4 regions of the Enterobacter sp. CFEC122 genome follow, and region 1 is predicted to be linked to each of the others. Evidence: predicted binding sites of a transcription regulator. Region 1 holds the regulator's gene; each other region holds the start of a gene.
What was found. The regulator CRP, encoded in region 1, controls carbon source genes, mostly activating them, when cyclic AMP is high. The targets are predictions, from matches to a motif close to ATGTGANNNNNNTCACAT.
Positions count from the first base shown of each region.

Region 2: the regulator CRP is predicted to act here: its motif matches at 2,383-2,400, upstream of aaeR (HTH-type transcriptional activator AaeR).
Region 3: the regulator CRP is predicted to act here: its motif matches at 1,504-1,521, upstream of ldtB (L,D-transpeptidase).
Region 4: the regulator CRP is predicted to act here: its motif matches at 2,118-2,135, upstream of cdd (cytidine deaminase).

Region 1 covers NZ_JBRIQR010000028.1:54,558-58,932, forward strand. The annotation lists gene argD (bifunctional acetylornithine/succinyldiaminopimelate transaminase) at 1-51, shown strand, start outside; gene ACVCAM_RS18340 (YccS/YhfK family putative transporter) at 48-2,135, opposite strand; gene crp (cAMP-activated global transcriptional regulator CRP) at 2,193-2,825, opposite strand; gene ACVCAM_RS18350 (OsmC family protein) at 3,137-3,541, shown strand; gene ACVCAM_RS18355 (phosphoribulokinase) at 3,627-4,375, opposite strand, start outside.
Region 2 covers NZ_JBRIQR010000006.1:121,890-126,264, forward strand. The annotation lists gene aaeB (p-hydroxybenzoic acid efflux pump subunit AaeB) at 1-1,089, opposite strand, end outside; gene aaeA (p-hydroxybenzoic acid efflux pump subunit AaeA) at 1,095-2,027, opposite strand; gene aaeX (p-hydroxybenzoic acid efflux pump operon protein AaeX) at 2,035-2,238, opposite strand; gene aaeR (HTH-type transcriptional activator AaeR) at 2,418-3,344, shown strand; gene ACVCAM_RS06585 (YagU family protein) at 3,564-4,178, shown strand; gene tldD (metalloprotease TldD) at 4,224-4,375, opposite strand, start outside.
Region 3 covers NZ_JBRIQR010000001.1:109,821-114,195, reverse strand. The annotation lists gene ACVCAM_RS00550 (ABC-F family ATPase) at 1-1,398, opposite strand, end outside; gene ldtB (L,D-transpeptidase) at 1,621-2,541, shown strand; gene ACVCAM_RS00540 (glycosyltransferase) at 2,784-3,593, shown strand; gene ACVCAM_RS00535 (GntR family transcriptional regulator) at 3,602-4,318, opposite strand; gene ACVCAM_RS00530 (PTS sugar transporter subunit IIC) at 4,334-4,375, opposite strand, start outside.
Region 4 covers NZ_JBRIQR010000007.1:145,215-149,589, reverse strand. The annotation lists gene ACVCAM_RS07390 (glutamine synthetase family protein) at 1-206, opposite strand, end outside; gene sanA (outer membrane permeability protein SanA) at 331-1,047, opposite strand; gene cdd (cytidine deaminase) at 1,175-2,059, opposite strand; gene ACVCAM_RS07375 (CidB/LrgB family autolysis modulator) at 2,189-2,884, opposite strand; gene ACVCAM_RS07370 (CidA/LrgA family protein) at 2,881-3,276, opposite strand; gene ACVCAM_RS07365 (type 1 glutamine amidotransferase) at 3,467-4,171, opposite strand; gene ACVCAM_RS07360 (AraC family transcriptional regulator) at 4,231-4,375, shown strand, end outside.

The DNA of each region.
Region 1 (4,375 bases):
GACGGCTTAACCCGCTTTGCCGCGGCGGTTGCAAAGATCGTTAAAGGCTAATATTCGGTTCGTTTCAACCGGCGCGTTAACCAAACCCCATGATGCGGACGCTGACGCCATGCCACCGACGAAATGGTGTGCATGGTGTTCAGATGCCCCAGCACGCGCTGCAAGTGTTGCTCAAGGGTGCTCATTGGCCCGTGGGTTAACGTCTCCGGCGCTTCCAGAATATTTAAATCCCCCGACTCGCCCGGTGAGTCATACTCCAGACGCTGCTGGCAGCGCTGCAACGCAATTTCACACGACTGCAGGTAGCGCTGCGCCAGATCCGGCGTCAGCATCGTGTGCTCGCGCGCCAGCGTCGTCATGGCGTTAATGTGCTCAACGATAAACTGACTGTGCGTTACCCACAGCTTCATATCGGCCAGATAATGTGAGTTAAAGCCCGGCTCCTGCATCGCCTGGTTGAGCGAGTTGAACAGGGCGTTGTGCGCCTGGTTGACCTTCATGCGTTGATACGCCAGCGGGGAGGGCTGCGGGTCGTCGCTCAGGATGAGGCGAATGGCCTGCTGGTCGGCCTCCAGCGCGTCGTGGGCGTTCTGCCTGAGCAGCCCGCTCTGCCACTGCGGCCACAGCCAGACCATGCCGCCGAAGGCAATCAGGCAGCCGATCAGGGTATCAATCAGCCTGGCGACAATAAACTGTTCGCCGTTCAGCGTAAGCAGCTGCAGGGTGTATACCGCCGTCACCGTAAAGCCCACCATCGCCCAGCCGTAATTTTTGCGGATAATCAGGTAGCTCACCAGCGTGATCGCCAGCATGCCTGCCAGGGTATAGCCTTCCGGCACGTGGAAGTGCAGCGTTACGCCTGCAATGATCAGCCCGGCCATGGTGCCGCCCGCCCGGTGCAGAATACGCACCCGCGTGGCGCCGTAGCCGTTCTGGGTGACGAACAGCACGGTCATTAAGATCCAGTAGGGCTTCGGCAGATGCAGCGCCATGCCCATCAGGCTGGCGATACTGAGCATCACGCTAATTCGTGCGGCATTGCGCAGGGCGGACGATTTGAGAGACAGATAGCTTTTGAGCGCGGGCAACAGGGGAAGCCGTTTTTGTTTATCTGCCATCAGGTCGCGGGAATAAAGCGGGCGCTGGGTGCGCAGCACGCGGGCGATGCGGCTAAAGTGCCAGGCGGCAAACTGGCCGACCGGGTTATCCGGATGCTGACGGGCGATTTTCTCCAGCGCGCCGAGCTGTTTTTCCATGTTAAAGCGCGTGGGATAGCGGTGGTAGAGAATATCGTCAGCCAGCACGCGCAGGCGTGCCGAGACGGTCTGCGCGTTCCAGCGGATCACCGCTTCGGCGTGGCTGCGCTCAACCAGCTTTTGCACCTCCTGCGGGTGGTGCAGGCTAACGGAGATATGCTCCTGCAGATCCAGGCCTACCTGGAAGGTGCGCAGCAGCCGTTTGTACTCGTGGTTCTTGTTGGCGGCGAGCATATGCAGCTGCTGATAGCACTGGCTTATCAGATCCACCACCTTCTGCTGGCGCGTCAGCAGCGGCGGTAAGGCTTTTTCCGGATCGGTATGCTGGGTGAGCAGGGTGTATTTGGCTTCGCAGTATTCCGCCAACTGCACATAGAGCAGGCTCAGGGATTCGCGCAGCGGCTGTTCCCGCCACAGCCAGAACCAGAACCAGTTAAACAGCCCGTACCACAGTGTCCCCAGAGCGTAGATCAGCAGCGGCTCCCACACCGGCATATTCCCGGCGAGGCTCAGCGTGAAGATGGCCGCAATCAGCGAGGCGGGTAGCAGGCGGGCGTGCAGCGAGCTGATTTCCGCCGTGACGCCGAGCGTCATCGCCAGCACCGTCAGGATCAGCGGCAGCGGGATGTCCCGGGCCAGTAAAAGCTGTACGGCAAGGCTACAGCCAGCAAACAGGCAGCCGCCCACGATCAGTCGTTTGAAAAAGCGCTTATGCGGTGTGTCCAGGCCGGCAATGTTGCAGCAGGCGGGCACGAGGGAAAAGAGCAGGCCTTGCTGAAGGTGTCCGAGGATCAGGCCGATGGCCACGGGTAGACACAACACCAGCGTTTGTCGCAGTGCGTAGTTGACTTCCGGGTGATAGATCAGCCTGCGCCACATGAGGAGTAGAGACAAAAACGGCGTGACACCTTGCGATGGCACGCCGTTTAAGCGGAATTAACGCGTTCCGTAGACCACGATGGTTTTACCGTGGGCGGAGATCAGGTTTTGATCTTCCAGCATTTTCAGGATACGGCCCACTGTTTCACGGGAGCAACCGACGATCTGACCAATTTCCTGACGGGTAATTTTAATTTGCATGCCGTCCGGATGGGTCATGGCGTCCGGCTGTTTCGCCAGGTTCAGCAGAGTTTGTGCGATGCGGCCCGTCACGTCCAGGAAGGCGAGGTTGCCCACTTTCTCTGAGGTGACCTGCAGACGGCGCGCCATCTGGGAAGAGAGACGCATCAGAATGTCAGGGTTAACCTGAATCAGCTGACGGAACTTCTTGTAAGAAATTTCAGCCACTTCACATGCTGTCTTTGCACGAACCCAGGCGCTACGTTCCTGGCCCTCTTCAAACAGGCCCAGTTCACCGATGAAATCGCCCTGGTTCAGATAAGAAAGGATCATCTCTTTCCCTTCTTCATCTTTGATCAGCACTGCCACCGAGCCTTTAACGATGTAATACAACGTTTCCGCTTTTTCACCCTGGTGAATCAGCGTGCTCTTTGATGGGTACTTATGAATGTGGCAATGAGACAAGAACCATTCGAGAGTCGGGTCTGTTTGCGGTTTGCCAAGCACCATGCGCTGTTATCCTCTGTTATAAGCTGTCACCAGAGTCATCAGATGCATCCGGACTCTGGGGTTGCAATCGAATTCTTACCCATACCCTGGGAAGTCGGCTACCGTAACGTTTCGCAGCCAGTAAAGTTTGATGTCCTCTGCATACATGTGTAACGTCAATGTATTACTGTAGCATCCTGAGTGTTTTAGCATAGCTTTCGCCGCGTGTCTCCTGGTGTCTCGCTTCAGCATGATGCAGGTCGCCTTCCATTGCGAGAAATGTAACGCACGCGTAATCTGTCACCAAAAATGCAACGTTGGAGTTTAAGAATATGCAAGCGCGCGTGAAGTGGGTTGAAGGTTTAACGTTCCTGGGCGAGTCCGCGTCAGGGCATCAGATTTTGATGGATGGTAACTCCGGCGATAAAGCGCCCAGCCCAATGGAAATGGTGCTGATGGCGGCAGGGGGATGCAGCGCCATTGACGTGGTGTCGATTCTGCAAAAAGGCCGTCATGACGTGACGGATTGTGAGGTCAAACTCACGTCAGAACGCCGCGAAGAGGCGCCACGCCTGTTCACCCACATCAATCTGCACTTTGTGGTCACCGGTAAAGAACTGAAAGACGCGGCGGTTTCACGTGCGGTGGACCTGTCTGCGGAGAAGTACTGCTCTGTCGCGTTAATGCTGGAGAAAGCGGTAAAAATCACCCATTCGTATGAAGTGATCGAGGCTTAATGTTTTGGCGGGTGGCGCTTCGCTGACCCGCCCTACAAAAGCACGACCGTAGGCCCGGTAAGCGCAGCGCCACCGGGCAAAAAACTCACGCGATCTGTTTCCCTTCCATCAATCGCTCCACCAGCGGCGTCATGATGAGCTCCATCGCCAGCCCCATTTTTCCGCCCGGTACGACTAATGTATTCATGTGAGAAATAAACGAGCCCTGCAGCATCGCCAGCAGCCAGGGGTAGTCAATGCCTTCGAGATTGCGGAAATGGATCACCACAAAGCTCTCATCCAGGGATGGGATACTTTTGGCCGCGAACGGGTTGGAGGTGTCCACCGTCGGCACGCGCTGGAAGTTGATATGGGTGCGGGAAAACTGCGGCGTCAGGAAGTTGATGTAGTCTTCCATGGAGCGCACCACCGAATCCATCACTGCTTCGCGCGAGTGGCCGCGCTCGCTCATGTCACGCGTCAGCTTCTGGATCCACTCCAGGTTAACGATAGGCACCACGCCAACCAGCAGATCCACGTGGCGCGCCACGTCGTGCTGCGGCGTGACCACGCCGCCGTGTAATCCTTCGTAGAACAGCACGTCGGTAGGTTCCGGCAGGGGCTGCCAGGGGGTAAAGGTGCCAGGCACCTGATTCCAGGGAACGGCTTCATCATAGGTATGCAGATACTTGCGGGACTGCCCTTTACCGCTCTGGCCGTACTCAACAAAGGTTTGTTCCAGCAGGCCGAAGTCATTGGCTTCCGGACCGAAGTAGCTGATGTGTTTACCCAGATCGCGCGCCTTACGGATGGCCATGTCCATCTCCGGGCGCGTGTAGCGGTGAAAGCTGTCGC
Region 2 (4,375 bases), on a different contig from region 1:
AAGCGTCGTACGCCAGAAGTTGACCATCGCGTGATGGCGCTCGGCGGATTCCGGCTTGATCACCACTTCGCCCTGCAGTACCTCTTCTTCCGCCGCGCTGATTTTGGTATTCCCGATCACGCCGCGTTTCAGCAGCAGGTAGCGCGTCGCGGCGCCGACCCAGGTGTAGATCGTTACCGGCGTGTCACGTTCCCCTGTCCAGGCAATAACCCTGCGCATACGCTTAAGCTGCTTGTGCACGTCCTGCACCGTTTCCACTGGCTCAGCGAACAGTTCGCGGAACGTATCGGTGACCACTTCCGGGCGCGTGTTCTGAATCAGGTAGGTTTCACATGCCTGGGTAATCAGCGTTAACGAGACCGTATTAAGGGCTTTCAGACGACGGTTAGCGCGAGCCCAGCGTGACGACTCCATATTGAGATTGCTGCGCATCCCTTCCAGCGCCTGCGTGCGGCGAACCAGCCCGCTCCAGGCTTTATCCACCTCTTCGCTATCGCCGTGCTTAATGCAGAGCTGCATCAGCTGGTACTGGGCGACAATCAGCGCATCAAGCTCACGGTCGACTTCCTGCTTGATGGAGCGCGGGGAGAACAGCAGGTCCGCGACAATTGCACTCACGATACCAATGACAATCTCACTGCATCGCTCCACCGCAAACTGCGGAGCCAGCAGCGGCTCGGACTGGATGGTGATGATAATAATCAGCGCGGTATAGCCCGCCAGACCCCAGGCATAGGAGTTCTCCACTTTCACCAGGGATGAGATCCAGGTGCAGAAGCCCGCCCAGATACAGCACACCATCAGCATCAGCAGCGGCGTGCGGATCATCAGGATAATAATGGTGAGCGCCGCGATACAGCCGATGAACGTCCCGATGATACGCAGCATTCCGCGATAGCGGATCGCGCCTGAATAGGGTTCCCCACCCGCGGCAAAGGCGGGACCCGCCGCGACAATCGCGGCCGTCAGCACTGCCCAGCGCGGGGTTTCAAGCTGGAAGTGAAAGCCAACAAACAGCGCCAGCACAATGGCACACGCCAGCTTCACGGCGAAGCGAATGTGCTGGCTGGCGATGGAAAAGATGCCCATAGCGATTAACCAAACTCGCGCAGACGGTGGGCGATTTTACGGAAGAACGAGTCCTGGCTGGCATCCCGATCTTTTTCACCAGTAATCACCACCGTCGCCGTGGTACCGGCAGGCCACAGATTGCCCTGCTGTTCGTCCAGGTGGATACGGACCGGCACGCGCTGGGCCAGACGCACCCACTCGAGGTTGGAATCCACCGTTGCCATCCCTTTTGCATCACGCGAACTGCTGGAGTTGGTGACCCCTGCGGCGACGCTGTCGACGGTACCTTTAAAGACGCGGTTGCTGCCCAGCGGCGTGATTTCTGCCCGATAGCCGGGACGTACGCCTTCCAGCTTGGTCTCTTCCATATAGGCGAGTACATAGAAAGAGTTCTGTTTCACCAGCGCCACGGCGGTTGAGCCACGGGTAATGAATTCCCCGGTATAGACGTTAAGGTTGGTCACCCAGCCATCAGACGGCGCGCGGATCACGGTACGCTCCAGATCGAGCTTCGCCAGATCGCGCGTTGCTTCTGCTTTCGCCAGCTGGTGCAGCACGGTTTGCAGCACGTTGTTGGACTGGTCAATCTCTTCACGGGACATTGCCTGAACGCCAAGCTGATTACGGCGGCCCGCCTCACGGCGTTTCTCCGCAGCCAGCGCCTGGTAATAGGCCACGTCCGCTTCCGCCTCTTCCAGCGCTTTCTGGTATCGAGGCTGGTCGATGGTGAACAGAACCTGATCTTTTTTCACCAGCTGGTTATCGTGAACGTTAACCGCCGTGATAAGACCGGCCACGTCAGGGGCGATGGCCACCACATCGGCGCTGAAGCGTGCATCACGCGTCCACGGTGATTCGGTGTAATAGACCCAGGCGCGGAAAATGGCAATGAAGGCGAGGATAACCAGCGCCATGGTGATGGCAGTGCGGGAGATTTTTCTTGTTAGCGTTTTCACATCAACCTCAGACAAACATGCGCGATATCAGGTAAAACAGGCAGCAATACAGCGCGGTATTGAACAATGCAGGGTGCCAGACGAAATCGTAGATCCCGGTAGGGACCAGCACCTTGCGCACCAGCCAGAAGATCGCCAGTGATAAAAGAAGCTCGAAAAATATCGGTGGGAACGACAGACCGAACACCACGATAACGGGAAACAGACTCATGTTGACCTTGATAAGAGAGAGTGCAGGCTTCAGAATTTTTTAGCGCACGCCACCGCAGGAGAGCAAGAAACGCCGGGCGAGAATGGCGCAGCCGTTATGTAATTAATAATATATTAACGTAACTGTTATGCTGTTATCTATAATATGTGATCTAAATCACTTTTAAGCCAGAGTGAACAATGGAACGTTTAAAACGCATGTCAGTCTTCGCCAAAGTGGTTGAGCTGGGCTCCTTTACCGCCGCTGCACGCCAGCTTCAGATGAGCGTCTCCTCTATCAGCCAGACGGTGTCCAAACTGGAAGATGAGCTTCAGGTCAAGCTGCTCAACCGCAGTACCCGCAGCATTGGTCTGACGGAAGCGGGTAAAATTTACTATCAGGGCTGTCGTCGCATGCTTCTGGAAGTGCGGGATGTTCACGAACAGCTCTACGCCTTCAACAACACCCCCATCGGCACGCTGCGCATCGGGTGTTCTTCAACTATGGCACAAAATGTTCTCGCTGCCATGACGGCGGATATGCTGAAAGAGTACCCCGGGCTTACCGTCAATCTGGTGACGGGTATCCCGGCGCCGGATCTGATTGCCGACGGCCTGGACGTGGTGATCCGCGTCGGCGCGCTGCAGGATTCCAGCCTGTTCTCGCGTCGGCTGGGCAGCATGCCGATGGTCGTCTGCGCTTCGAAGAGCTATCTGGCCCAGTACGGTGTGCCGGAGAAACCCGCCGATCTCACCAACCACTCGTGGCTGGAGTACAGCGTGCGGCCCGACAATGAATTTGAGCTGATTGCCCCGGAAGGGATCTCCACCAAACTGCTGCCGGAGGGGCGGTTTGTCACTAACGACCCCATGACCATTTCGCGCTGGCTGGTGGCTGGCGCCGGGATCGCCTACGTGCCGCTGATGTGGGTGATCAACGAAATTAACAGCGGCGTGCTGGAGATCCTCTTCCCGCGCTACCAATCCGATCCGCGTCCGGTGTACGCCCTGTATACCGAAAAAGACAAGCTCCCGCTGAAAGTCCAGGTGTGTATTAACTATCTGACCGAGTATTTTGTGGACGTGGCGGAGCTGTTTCAGGGGATGCGGGGAAGACGAAAGGAATAATCCATTTATTCCTGAACGTATAGGACCGATGAATATTCCCAGGATGAATCCCGTATTCATTCAGGAATATTCCTTCGCCACTATCAGGAATAGCTAATTGACACTACCGCCATCAGCCCATTACTTTATATGCAGTCTGCTCGTCAGACTGTTATTAATTTGTTGCTGATATGAATAATAAAATGTATTTCGCAGGATGACGTTAAACAAGGAAAAGAAATGAATCTATTTGAACAAACACCGCCTTCACGCAGGCGCTATGGACTCGCCGCGTTCATCGGTTTAATTGCAGGGATCGTCTCCGCTTTTGTCAAATGGGGAGCCGAAGTGCCGCTTCCGCCACGCAGCCCCGCCGACTTATTCACCGGCGCATGCGGACCTGAGCACTTAATAAGAGCCGCAGGTCAGATTGACTGCTCCCGCAATTTTTTAAACCCTCCCTATGTATTTTTACGTGACTGGCTTGGCGTTGTCGATCCTAACGCAGCAGTTTATACATTTGCCGGACATATATTTAACTGGGTCGGCGTAACGCATATTATTTTCTCCATCGTCTTCGCTGTTGGCTATTGTATCGTTGCTGAAGTCTTCCCGAAAATTAAACTCTGGCAGGGTTTGCTGGCGGGTGCGTTAGCTCAGCTCTTTGTGCATATGATCTCCTTCCCGCTGATGGGGCTTACGCCGCCGCTGTTTGAGCTGCCGTGGTATGAACACGTGTCAGAGATCGTGGGCCATCTGGTCTGGTTCTGGTCGATCGAAATTATTCGTCGTGACTTGCGTAACCGCATCACTCACGAGCCGGATCCGGAGATACCGCTGGGTAACTTACGTTAAAAAAAAGGCGCTACATCTGTAGCGCCTTTTTTATGTTTGCTCAGGTCAGGCTGTGCCGCCCACCGTCAGGTTGTCTACTTTCAGCGTTGGCTGGCCCACGCCCACCGGCAGGCTCTGGCCCTCTTTACCGCAGACGCCCACGCCGTTATCCAGCTTCAGATCGTTACCGACCATGGAGATCTGCTGCATGGCTTCAA
Region 3 (4,375 bases), on a different contig from region 1:
AGTCGGTTCGTCCATCACCAGGATGTTTGGTTTTTCCATCATCAGCTTGCCGAACAGCATGCGGCCTTTCTCGCCACCGGAGAGCACTTTAGCAGGCTTTTTGATGTCGTCCTGGCTGAACAGCAGACGGCCCAGGATGCTGCGCACCGCCTGCTCGTCGTCGCCTTCCTGCTTCCACTGGCTCATCCAGTCGAAGACGGTCAGGTCATTTTCGAACTCGTACTCATGGTCCTGCGCGTAGTAGCCAATCTGCGCGTTCTCGGACCATTTCACGGTGCCGTTGTCCGGCTGCAGCTCGCCGACCAGGGTTTTCAGCATGGTGGATTTACCCACGCCGTTGGCGCCCAGAATGGCAATCTTCTCGCCCACTTCCAGCAGCAGGTTGAAGTTTTTAAACAGCGGGCCTTCATCGAAGCCTTTGGTAAGGGCTTCCACTTCCAGCGCGTTACGGAACAGCTTCTTGTCCTGCTCGAAGCGGATGAACGGGTTCTGACGGCTGGAGGCTTTAACCTCTTCCAGCTTGATTTTATCAATCTGACGCGCACGCGAGGTCGCCTGACGCGACTTAGAGGCGTTGGCGCTGAAGCGGCTAACGAAGGACTGCAGGTCGGCAATCTGCGCTTTCTTCTTGGCGTTGTCCGCCAGCAGACGCTCGCGCGCCTGGGTGGCGGCGGTCATGTACTCGTCATAGTTGCCCGGATAAACGCGCAGCTCGCCGTAGTCCAGATCCGCCATGTGCGTACAGACCATGTTCAGGAAGTGACGGTCGTGCGAGATGATGATCATGGTGCTGTCGCGGTCGTTGAGCGTCTGCTCCAGCCAGCGGATGGTGTCGATGTCCAGGTTGTTCGTGGGTTCGTCGAGCAGCAGGATGTCCGGGTTAGAGAACAGCGCCTGAGCCAGCAGCACACGCAGCTTCCAGCCTGGCGCAACTTCGCTCATCGGGCCGTAATGCTGTTCAACCGGAATGCCGACGCCCAGCAGCAGCTCGCCCGCACGCGCTTCCGCAGAGTAACCGTCCATCTCGCCGTACTGCGTTTCCAGATCGGCCACCTTATAGCCATCTTCTTCGCTCATTTCGGCCAGCGCGTAGATGCGATCGCGCTCCTGCTTCACTTCCCACAGCTCCGCGTGCCCCATGATCACGGTGTCCAGCACGGTGAACTCTTCGAAGGCGAACTGATCCTGACGCAGCTTACCGATACGCTCGTTCGGATCGAGCGACACGTTGCCGAGGGTCGGCTCCAGATCGCCGCCGAGGATCTTCATGAAGGTGGATTTTCCGCTACCGTTGGCGCCAATCAGGCCGTAACGGTTGCCGCCGCCAAATTTGACGGAAATGTTTTCGAACAGCGGCTTACTGCCAAACTGCATAGTGACGTTGCTGGTAACTAACACGGGGAGATTCCTGCGAAAAGTGTGATAAACACGGCATTATGCCACAATTCCGAATTGAGATCCCGTGTTGCGGCAATCCACTAAACTTTAACAAAATCGAAAAAAATGTGATTTCGTACACATCTGAATTCCCAGTGAGCGGGAATGCACATATAATGCGCTCCCATCACAGATTCAGACTTATCAACTCATCGCCAGAATGGCTTAGATACCTCGCACAACATGAACATGAAATTAACAACGCTTTTTGCGGCGGCGTTAGCCGTAGTAGGTTTTTGTAAGACCGCGTCTGCGGTGACGTATCCCCTGCCGACCGACGGAAGCCGTCTGGTGGGTCAAAACCAGGTGGTGACGGTGCCTGAGGGTAACTCTCAGCCGCTGGAGTATTTCGCCGCGCAGTACCAGCTGGGCCTGTCTAACATGCTGGAAGCGAACCCGGGCGTTGACCCGTATCTGCCAAAAGCAGGTACCGTGCTGAATATTCCTCAGCAGCTGATCCTGCCGGATACCGTTCATGAAGGTATCGTGATCAACAGCGCCGAAATGCGTCTGTATTACTACCCGAAAGGCACCAACACCGTTATCGTGCTGCCAATCGGTATCGGCCAGCTGGGCAAAGATACCCCGCTGAACTGGACCACCAAAGTTGAACGTAAGAAAGCGGGCCCAACCTGGACCCCTACCGCCAAAATGCACGCGGAATACATCGCTGCGGGCGAACCGCTGCCAGCCGTTGTGCCAGCCGGCCCGGATAACCCGATGGGTCTGTATGCCCTGTATATTGGTCGTCTGTATGCGATTCACGGCACCAACGCCAACTTCGGTATCGGCCTGCGCGTGAGCCACGGCTGCGTGCGCCTGCGTAACGACGACATCAAGTTCCTGTTCGAAAACGTGCCGGTCGGTACGCGCGTGCAGTTCATCAACGAACCGGTGAAAGCGACGTCTGAGCCAGACGGCAGCCGCTACATCGAAGTGCACAACCCGCTGTCCACCAGCGAAGACCAGATCAACAACAACGAGATCGTGCCGATTACGCTGAACAGCGCGGTGCAGTCCGTGACCTCTCAGCCTGACGTGGAAACCACCATCGTCGACCAGGCGATTCAGAACCGTTCCGGTATGCCGGTGCGTCTGAACTGATCAATCTGAATCTTTAAAGTACATTATAAGACCTCGAAATCTCGGGGTCTTATTACTCCGCGATACCCACTGCACTCATCGTTTCTGAACAGCAATTATTGCCGTAATTCCCATTCTTGCCATTTTCTGCCAACCCGGCGTGGTTACATCTGATCCTCTAAGTGTTATGATGCGCCTACTTATAACATCAGTTTAATCTGTATTTATAGGGTCTTTTTATTTCCTGGAGCACACTTAGTACAATGATCAGTATTAACTTAACAACAACAAAATCGCGCCTTTATCTCTGTTCGCAGACAGTGTGGTCACTAGCGAACCAGAGTAAAAAAGTCGATCAAATTGTTGTATGGGTCTCCAGTACACCTTATCTCAGTGATGAAGGCATCACTGAAGAGCCTGAATGGGCGCAGAAAATTCGCCAGACAGGTACAAACCTGGTTTTTAAATGGGTTAAAAACACCGGGCCTTATCGTAAATTGTTTCCTGCGTTACAAGCGGCAACGGAAGAGGATATTCTGATTTATGCCGACGATGACGCCATTTATAACGAAATGTGGGCAGAAACCCTACTAGATGATTTTTACCACCACAATCAGGAATATGTGGTTGCTGCGCGCGTGCGCGAAACGGTAAAGAAGAAGAAAGAACTTCTTGATACCTATCGTAATTTCCCGCTTATCACTGTGCCAAAAGTTGTTAAGCAAAACTATATCATCACCGGTCTTGGTGGCGTTGTCCTCAAGAAAAATATGATTCCGGAGTATTTCCATTTTAACGAGGATTTTATTCGGGTTTGTCCTCGCGCAGATGATATTTGGATCAGCAAACTGATTCAGCTCACCAAAACACCGGTCTATGTTTCTGCAAAGAGCATTCGTTTTGTTCATGAGATAATTCATGATTATGGATTATCACGCGACAATACCAGCAAAATAAAACGATCCTGGATCCAAAAAATCCGTTTTACATTTAAGCCGGGTCATATTCAGCATCTGTGTCAGAACGATCTTTACATAAAAGATACAGACAGCTATTTCGAGTCGTGTGCCTGAAGGACGGACTATCCGTTATTCACGATAACAATCCCGCCGTGGTCGTACCGATAGTGGCAGTGGGCATACTCCAGCGGCGTGCCATCTTCCAGATAAATGACCTGCTCCACCTCCAGCACCGGATCGGTTTCCTCACAGACCAGATGCTCTCTGTCCAGCGCGCTGGGCTTTAGCGCCCGCACGACCCGGTATGATCCCATAATTTTCAGCCCCAGGGTTTCCTGAACGTACTGAAACACTGACCCTTCAAGGTGGTTTTTCGTCAGGCCCGGCACCAGATTCATCGGCATCACCGTGGAATCCAGCGACATCGGTTCGCCGTTCAGTAAACGCAGGCGAATGAAGTCGTAGATCGGCGCATCGGCGTTAATCATCAGCGACGCCTGCTCTTTTTCGTTCGGGAAGCGCAGTTCGAAATGCACCACCTGGCTCGTGACCGTACCCAGATGCGCCCAGGTTTTGGTGGCACCGAAATAGTCGCTGCCGGAGAGATCCCACTGCGAGAGCTGGAGGAAGTTTTTGCGGATGAACGTCCCTTGCCCCTGACGGGTGTAGACCAGCCCTTCGACGATCAGCTGGCGCATCGCCTGCTGGATGGTCATCCGGCTGGTGCTGAACTCCGCCGCCAGCGCAAACTGGTCCGGGAGCGGTTCATTGGCGGCGTACTGCTGGCTGATAATGCGTTTCTTGATTTCCCGCGCTATGGTGATGTACTTCGCCGCCATCGTCCTTCCTTACAGTTAGTTTTCTATCCCGCTGTTTTTCAACGCCACTCGCTCGGC
Region 4 (4,375 bases), on a different contig from region 1:
ATCGTGCCGTTGATATCGTTCAGGTAAACGTCAACATGTTTCGTCTGCGGGTAACGTTCTAGATAATCGGCCACTTCCACGGCAACGTTGTGCTGCAGGGCGTCAATTTTTTCATCCAGCCAGAGGCCAGAATTAAGTGCGCCAGGGAGTGATAAGCCGGGAAAGTTAAAGTACGGGCGGAGACTTTTGAGGAAAAACGCATTCATTATCGAGTTCATAGTCATTCTTCAATGAAGCCGTAGCGGCAGTGAACTCAGCTTAAAAGAGCCGACGTAAAGGGGAGATAAAAAGCGTCAGGCCCGGCGTAAAGAAAGTATAAAGGCGGTCCCGTTATTTCTCTTTTTTCTGCATATCCAGCAGCTGCTCGGGCGTGACGGCTGGATAACCCTGCGCGTCTTCCGGCACTTCGTGCATCGCCGGAATCGGCACCAGCGGGCCTAAAAAGCGTGGTTCGCGCTTAAAGATATACAGATCGGCCAGGGCACCAAAGCGGGCGCCGAACTCGCGGACGCGCACGCTCAGCATATCTTTTGGTGACGGCACCGCGTAGCACTGCGCCTGAATGCCCATGTGCAGGGCGATAAACAGCGCGCGCTCGCAGTGGAAGCGCTGGGTGATGATGATGAAGTCGTTGGTGTCGAAGACCTTGCGCGTGCGGACGATGGAGTCCAGGGTGCGGAAGCCCGCGTAGTCGAGCACGATATCGGCAGGATCCACGCCCGCGGCAATCAGGTCCTTACGCATCGTCACCGGCTCGTTATAGCTTTGCAGCGCGTTATCGCCGCTCAGCAGCAGGTAGTTCACCTTGCCGCTGTTGTAGGCGTTCAGCGCGCCCTGAATGCGGTAACGGTAATACTGGTTGATGACGCCGGTGCGGTAGTACTTGGCGGTGCCGAGCACCACGCCAACCTGACGATAGGGCAGGTCCTGCAGGTCGTCAAAGATATAGGGGGCGGTTTTCCAGCTCATCCAGCGGTCGAGGCCGAGCACGATCAACAGCAGTATGCCGACCAGGACAGACAGGCTGTAAAAAACGCGCTTTAACATGCAGATGGCTCGTACCGAAGGTGAAATTTAACTCAGGCTACTTTACCCGCCTGGTTAGCGCAAGAAACAGCGACTCAACTGAGGGGTTTTTCAACAAACTGGCGGGCATTTCTGCCCGCCGGAAGGGTTACGCCAGCAGCACGCGGTCAATCGTCGTACAGCCCAGCGCTTTAAGCGTTGCGGCAGTGGCATCCCACTGAATCAGCGGCGCATCAGCAATTTCTGCCAGAATAGCGCGCTGAATGTCAGGATAATCATAGCCGTTCAGGCTCAGCAGGTTGAGTGCGCCCTGCAGCGGCGGCAGCGTTGGGTTAAACGCGGCGTTTTCCGCATAGCTGCCGGTGAAGATTCGGCCATCGCGACACTGCAGCGCCACGCCGCTCGGGGACCTGCTGTACGGCGTGTGGCTCTTGTTGGCGGCGGCAATCGCCGCCTGGCTCAGGTCATCGCCGGACAGGGCGAAACCGTGGTCCTGCTCGTCCATCAGCAGGGTTTTGATCTCCAGATCTTTCGGGCCAAACGCGTCAGGCAGGTAATCCGCCAGCGTGTGCGGTGCGCGACCCGGCAGGTTGATGCGCAGCTGCAGCCCGCTGTTCAGCTCGTTCATAAACTGACGGCAGTGGCCGCAGGGGGTGTAGTTCACGGTAATGGCGCTCAGCGCTTTTTCACCGCGCAGCCAGGCGTGGCTGATGGCGCTCTGCTCGGCGTGAACGGTTTGCTGCATGGTTGCGCCCAGGAACTCCATGTTGCCGCCGAAGTACCAGGTGCCGCTGACGCCGCGCGCAATGGCCCCGACGTTGAAGTGGGAGAGATCGGCCCGCGCGCAGGCGGCAGCCAGAGGAAGCAGTGCGAAAGCCAGCGCGTCTTCGTCCAGTCCCGTTGCCTGTTTCAGCATCGTGACCTGCTCTGCGGTCAGCAGGGCGGGGAAGTGCGCATCTGCCAGAACGGGAGCAAGGGCTGACTGCAAATTCTCTGCAAGCTGGGCGAAAGCAGCTTGAAAACGTGGGTGCATGGCGTTTGCCTCATAAAGGTTAATGGATCGGTAGTTTACGGAGCCGTCAGGGCTTTATATGTGATCCACTTCTCATTATGTATGCAACTTATGAAATCAAAATGAAATTTGCGCGACGCATCGCAAATTTTAGCCCATCACTGCCAGAATCAGCGGGAAAATGAACGGGGCCAGCAGGGAGGTAATAATCCCGCAGATCACCAGCGCCAGGGAGCTAAACGCCCCTTCCTGATAATCCAGCTCCGCGCAGCGGGCAGTACCCAGCGCGTGCGAGGCGGTGCCCATCGAGAGCCCCCGTGCCGCCTTAGTATGAATACGCATCGCGTTCAGCAGGGTGTGGCCAAACACCGCGCCGAGAATACCGACGAAAATGACGCACATCGCGCTGATGGCCGGAATGCCGCCGAGGCTGCCCCCAACCGCCATCGCGATAGGCGTGGTCACCGATTTAGGCAGGATTGACGCCGCAATCTGTGGGGAAGCGCCCATCAGCAGCGCCACCGACGTGCCGGTGATCATCGCCACCAGGCTACCCACAAAACAGATGGTAATGATGGATTTCCAGCGGGCGCGGATCTGGTGCAGTTGCTCATATAAAGGGAACGCCAGCGCCACGACGGCGGGCTGCAGCAGGTCGTTTAAGATTTTGCTGCCGGCAAAGTAGCGTTCGTAAGGAATGCCGGTGAGCAGCAGGAACGGAATTATCACCACCATCGCCACCAGCAGGGGGTTCAGCAAGGGCATTTTGAAACGCGCGGCAAGCTTACGTGCGGCGAAAAAGACTGCAAGGGTGAGCGGCAGGGACCACCAGATATTGTCCATCATTTTTTTGTTTTCTCCCCAATCACGTTACGTTCGCCATGCACCAGATGTGAACTCCAGCTCACCACCAGGAAAACCACCAGCGTACTCACCGCGCAGGAAACAACAATCGGGCCGAACTGGGCTTTGAGCAAATCAAAATACTGCATGACCCCGACGCCGATAGGCACGAAAAGCAGCGCCATATAGCGAATGAGGACGAAGCAGCCGGGGTTGACCCACTTTGCAGGCAGGATTTGCAGCGCCAGCAACACGAAGAGGATCAGCATGCCGATAATGCTGCCGGGAATGGTGATGGGCAGCAGCGACGCGATGAAAATCCCGGCATACAGGCAGGCGTAAATCAGGACGAATGCGCGCAGATATTGCCAGATAATGTTCAATGATTTGCTCATGGTGATAGTCCTTGCTGAAACGCATTCATCATACAATTAAACCTAAAAATGTGCCACGGATCACATCATGAATTTTGAGCATACCAGACATTCCGGAATGGAACGTCCGGTATCACCTTACTGGTGCAGGCTAGAGTTTAGAGGAAAGGGGTTGCGCTGGCGAAGTAACGCGCCAGAGAAGGCATCAGCGTCAGGCGGTCAGCTTATCGAGAAAAGAAAACAGCACCTCGTTCATTTCGCGATAATCATGCGAACGGAGTTTTTCCGCCGTTTCGACAAAACGGAATTCACCCGCGCGGCGAAGGTCATTCTGCGAATGCTCAATCAGCAACTCTACCACCTCCGGCGTTAGCTCCATATGGCACTGGAAACCGTAAACCCGTTCGCTGTATTGCACGATCTGGCGGGGACAGCCCTCGCTGTAAGCCAGAACCTTAGCCTGCGGCGTCAACCCAGGCATGTCGTTATGCCAGTGACCGACGTTCAGCACGCTGCCAAAGTCTTCAAATAGCGGGTTCGCCTTGCCTGCATCTGTGAGCCTGACGGGAAATTTGCCGATCTCTTTTTCCGGGCTGTGGCAAAACGCGGCGCCCAGCGCTTCGCCGATAAGCTGTGAGCCCAGACAAACGCCTATCACCGTTTTACCTGCCTCTATCGCGCGGCTGATGAGTGCCTTTTCCGCCTGCGCATCAAACCAGGGGCATTCCTCACGCGTGGTGGCGGGGGATTGCGGGCCTCCCATGATGATAAGCTGGTCTGTGTGCCCCAGTTCCTCAGGTAATGAATCGCCCTGATACACTCTGGTGTAGCTCAGACTGCAGCCGCGACTTTTCCCCCAGATTTCATAGGCGCCTGGCGCCTCGAAATGTTCATGAATAATAAAATGGATGTGCATTGCGTCTCTCTCCGGTTACGTGTACAAGCAGCATCATAAGAGGAAGGGGGGAATGTGAAATGCCAACCGTTATCGATAAAACGCCAATTCACGACGATGCCATCGGATGGTCAAGAGGGGCAATTCGCTATACGCGCGGCGAAGTCGATCCGCCTCACCAGCATTCGCAGGGACAACTTTTGTTTGCCATCAAAGGAGTCATGC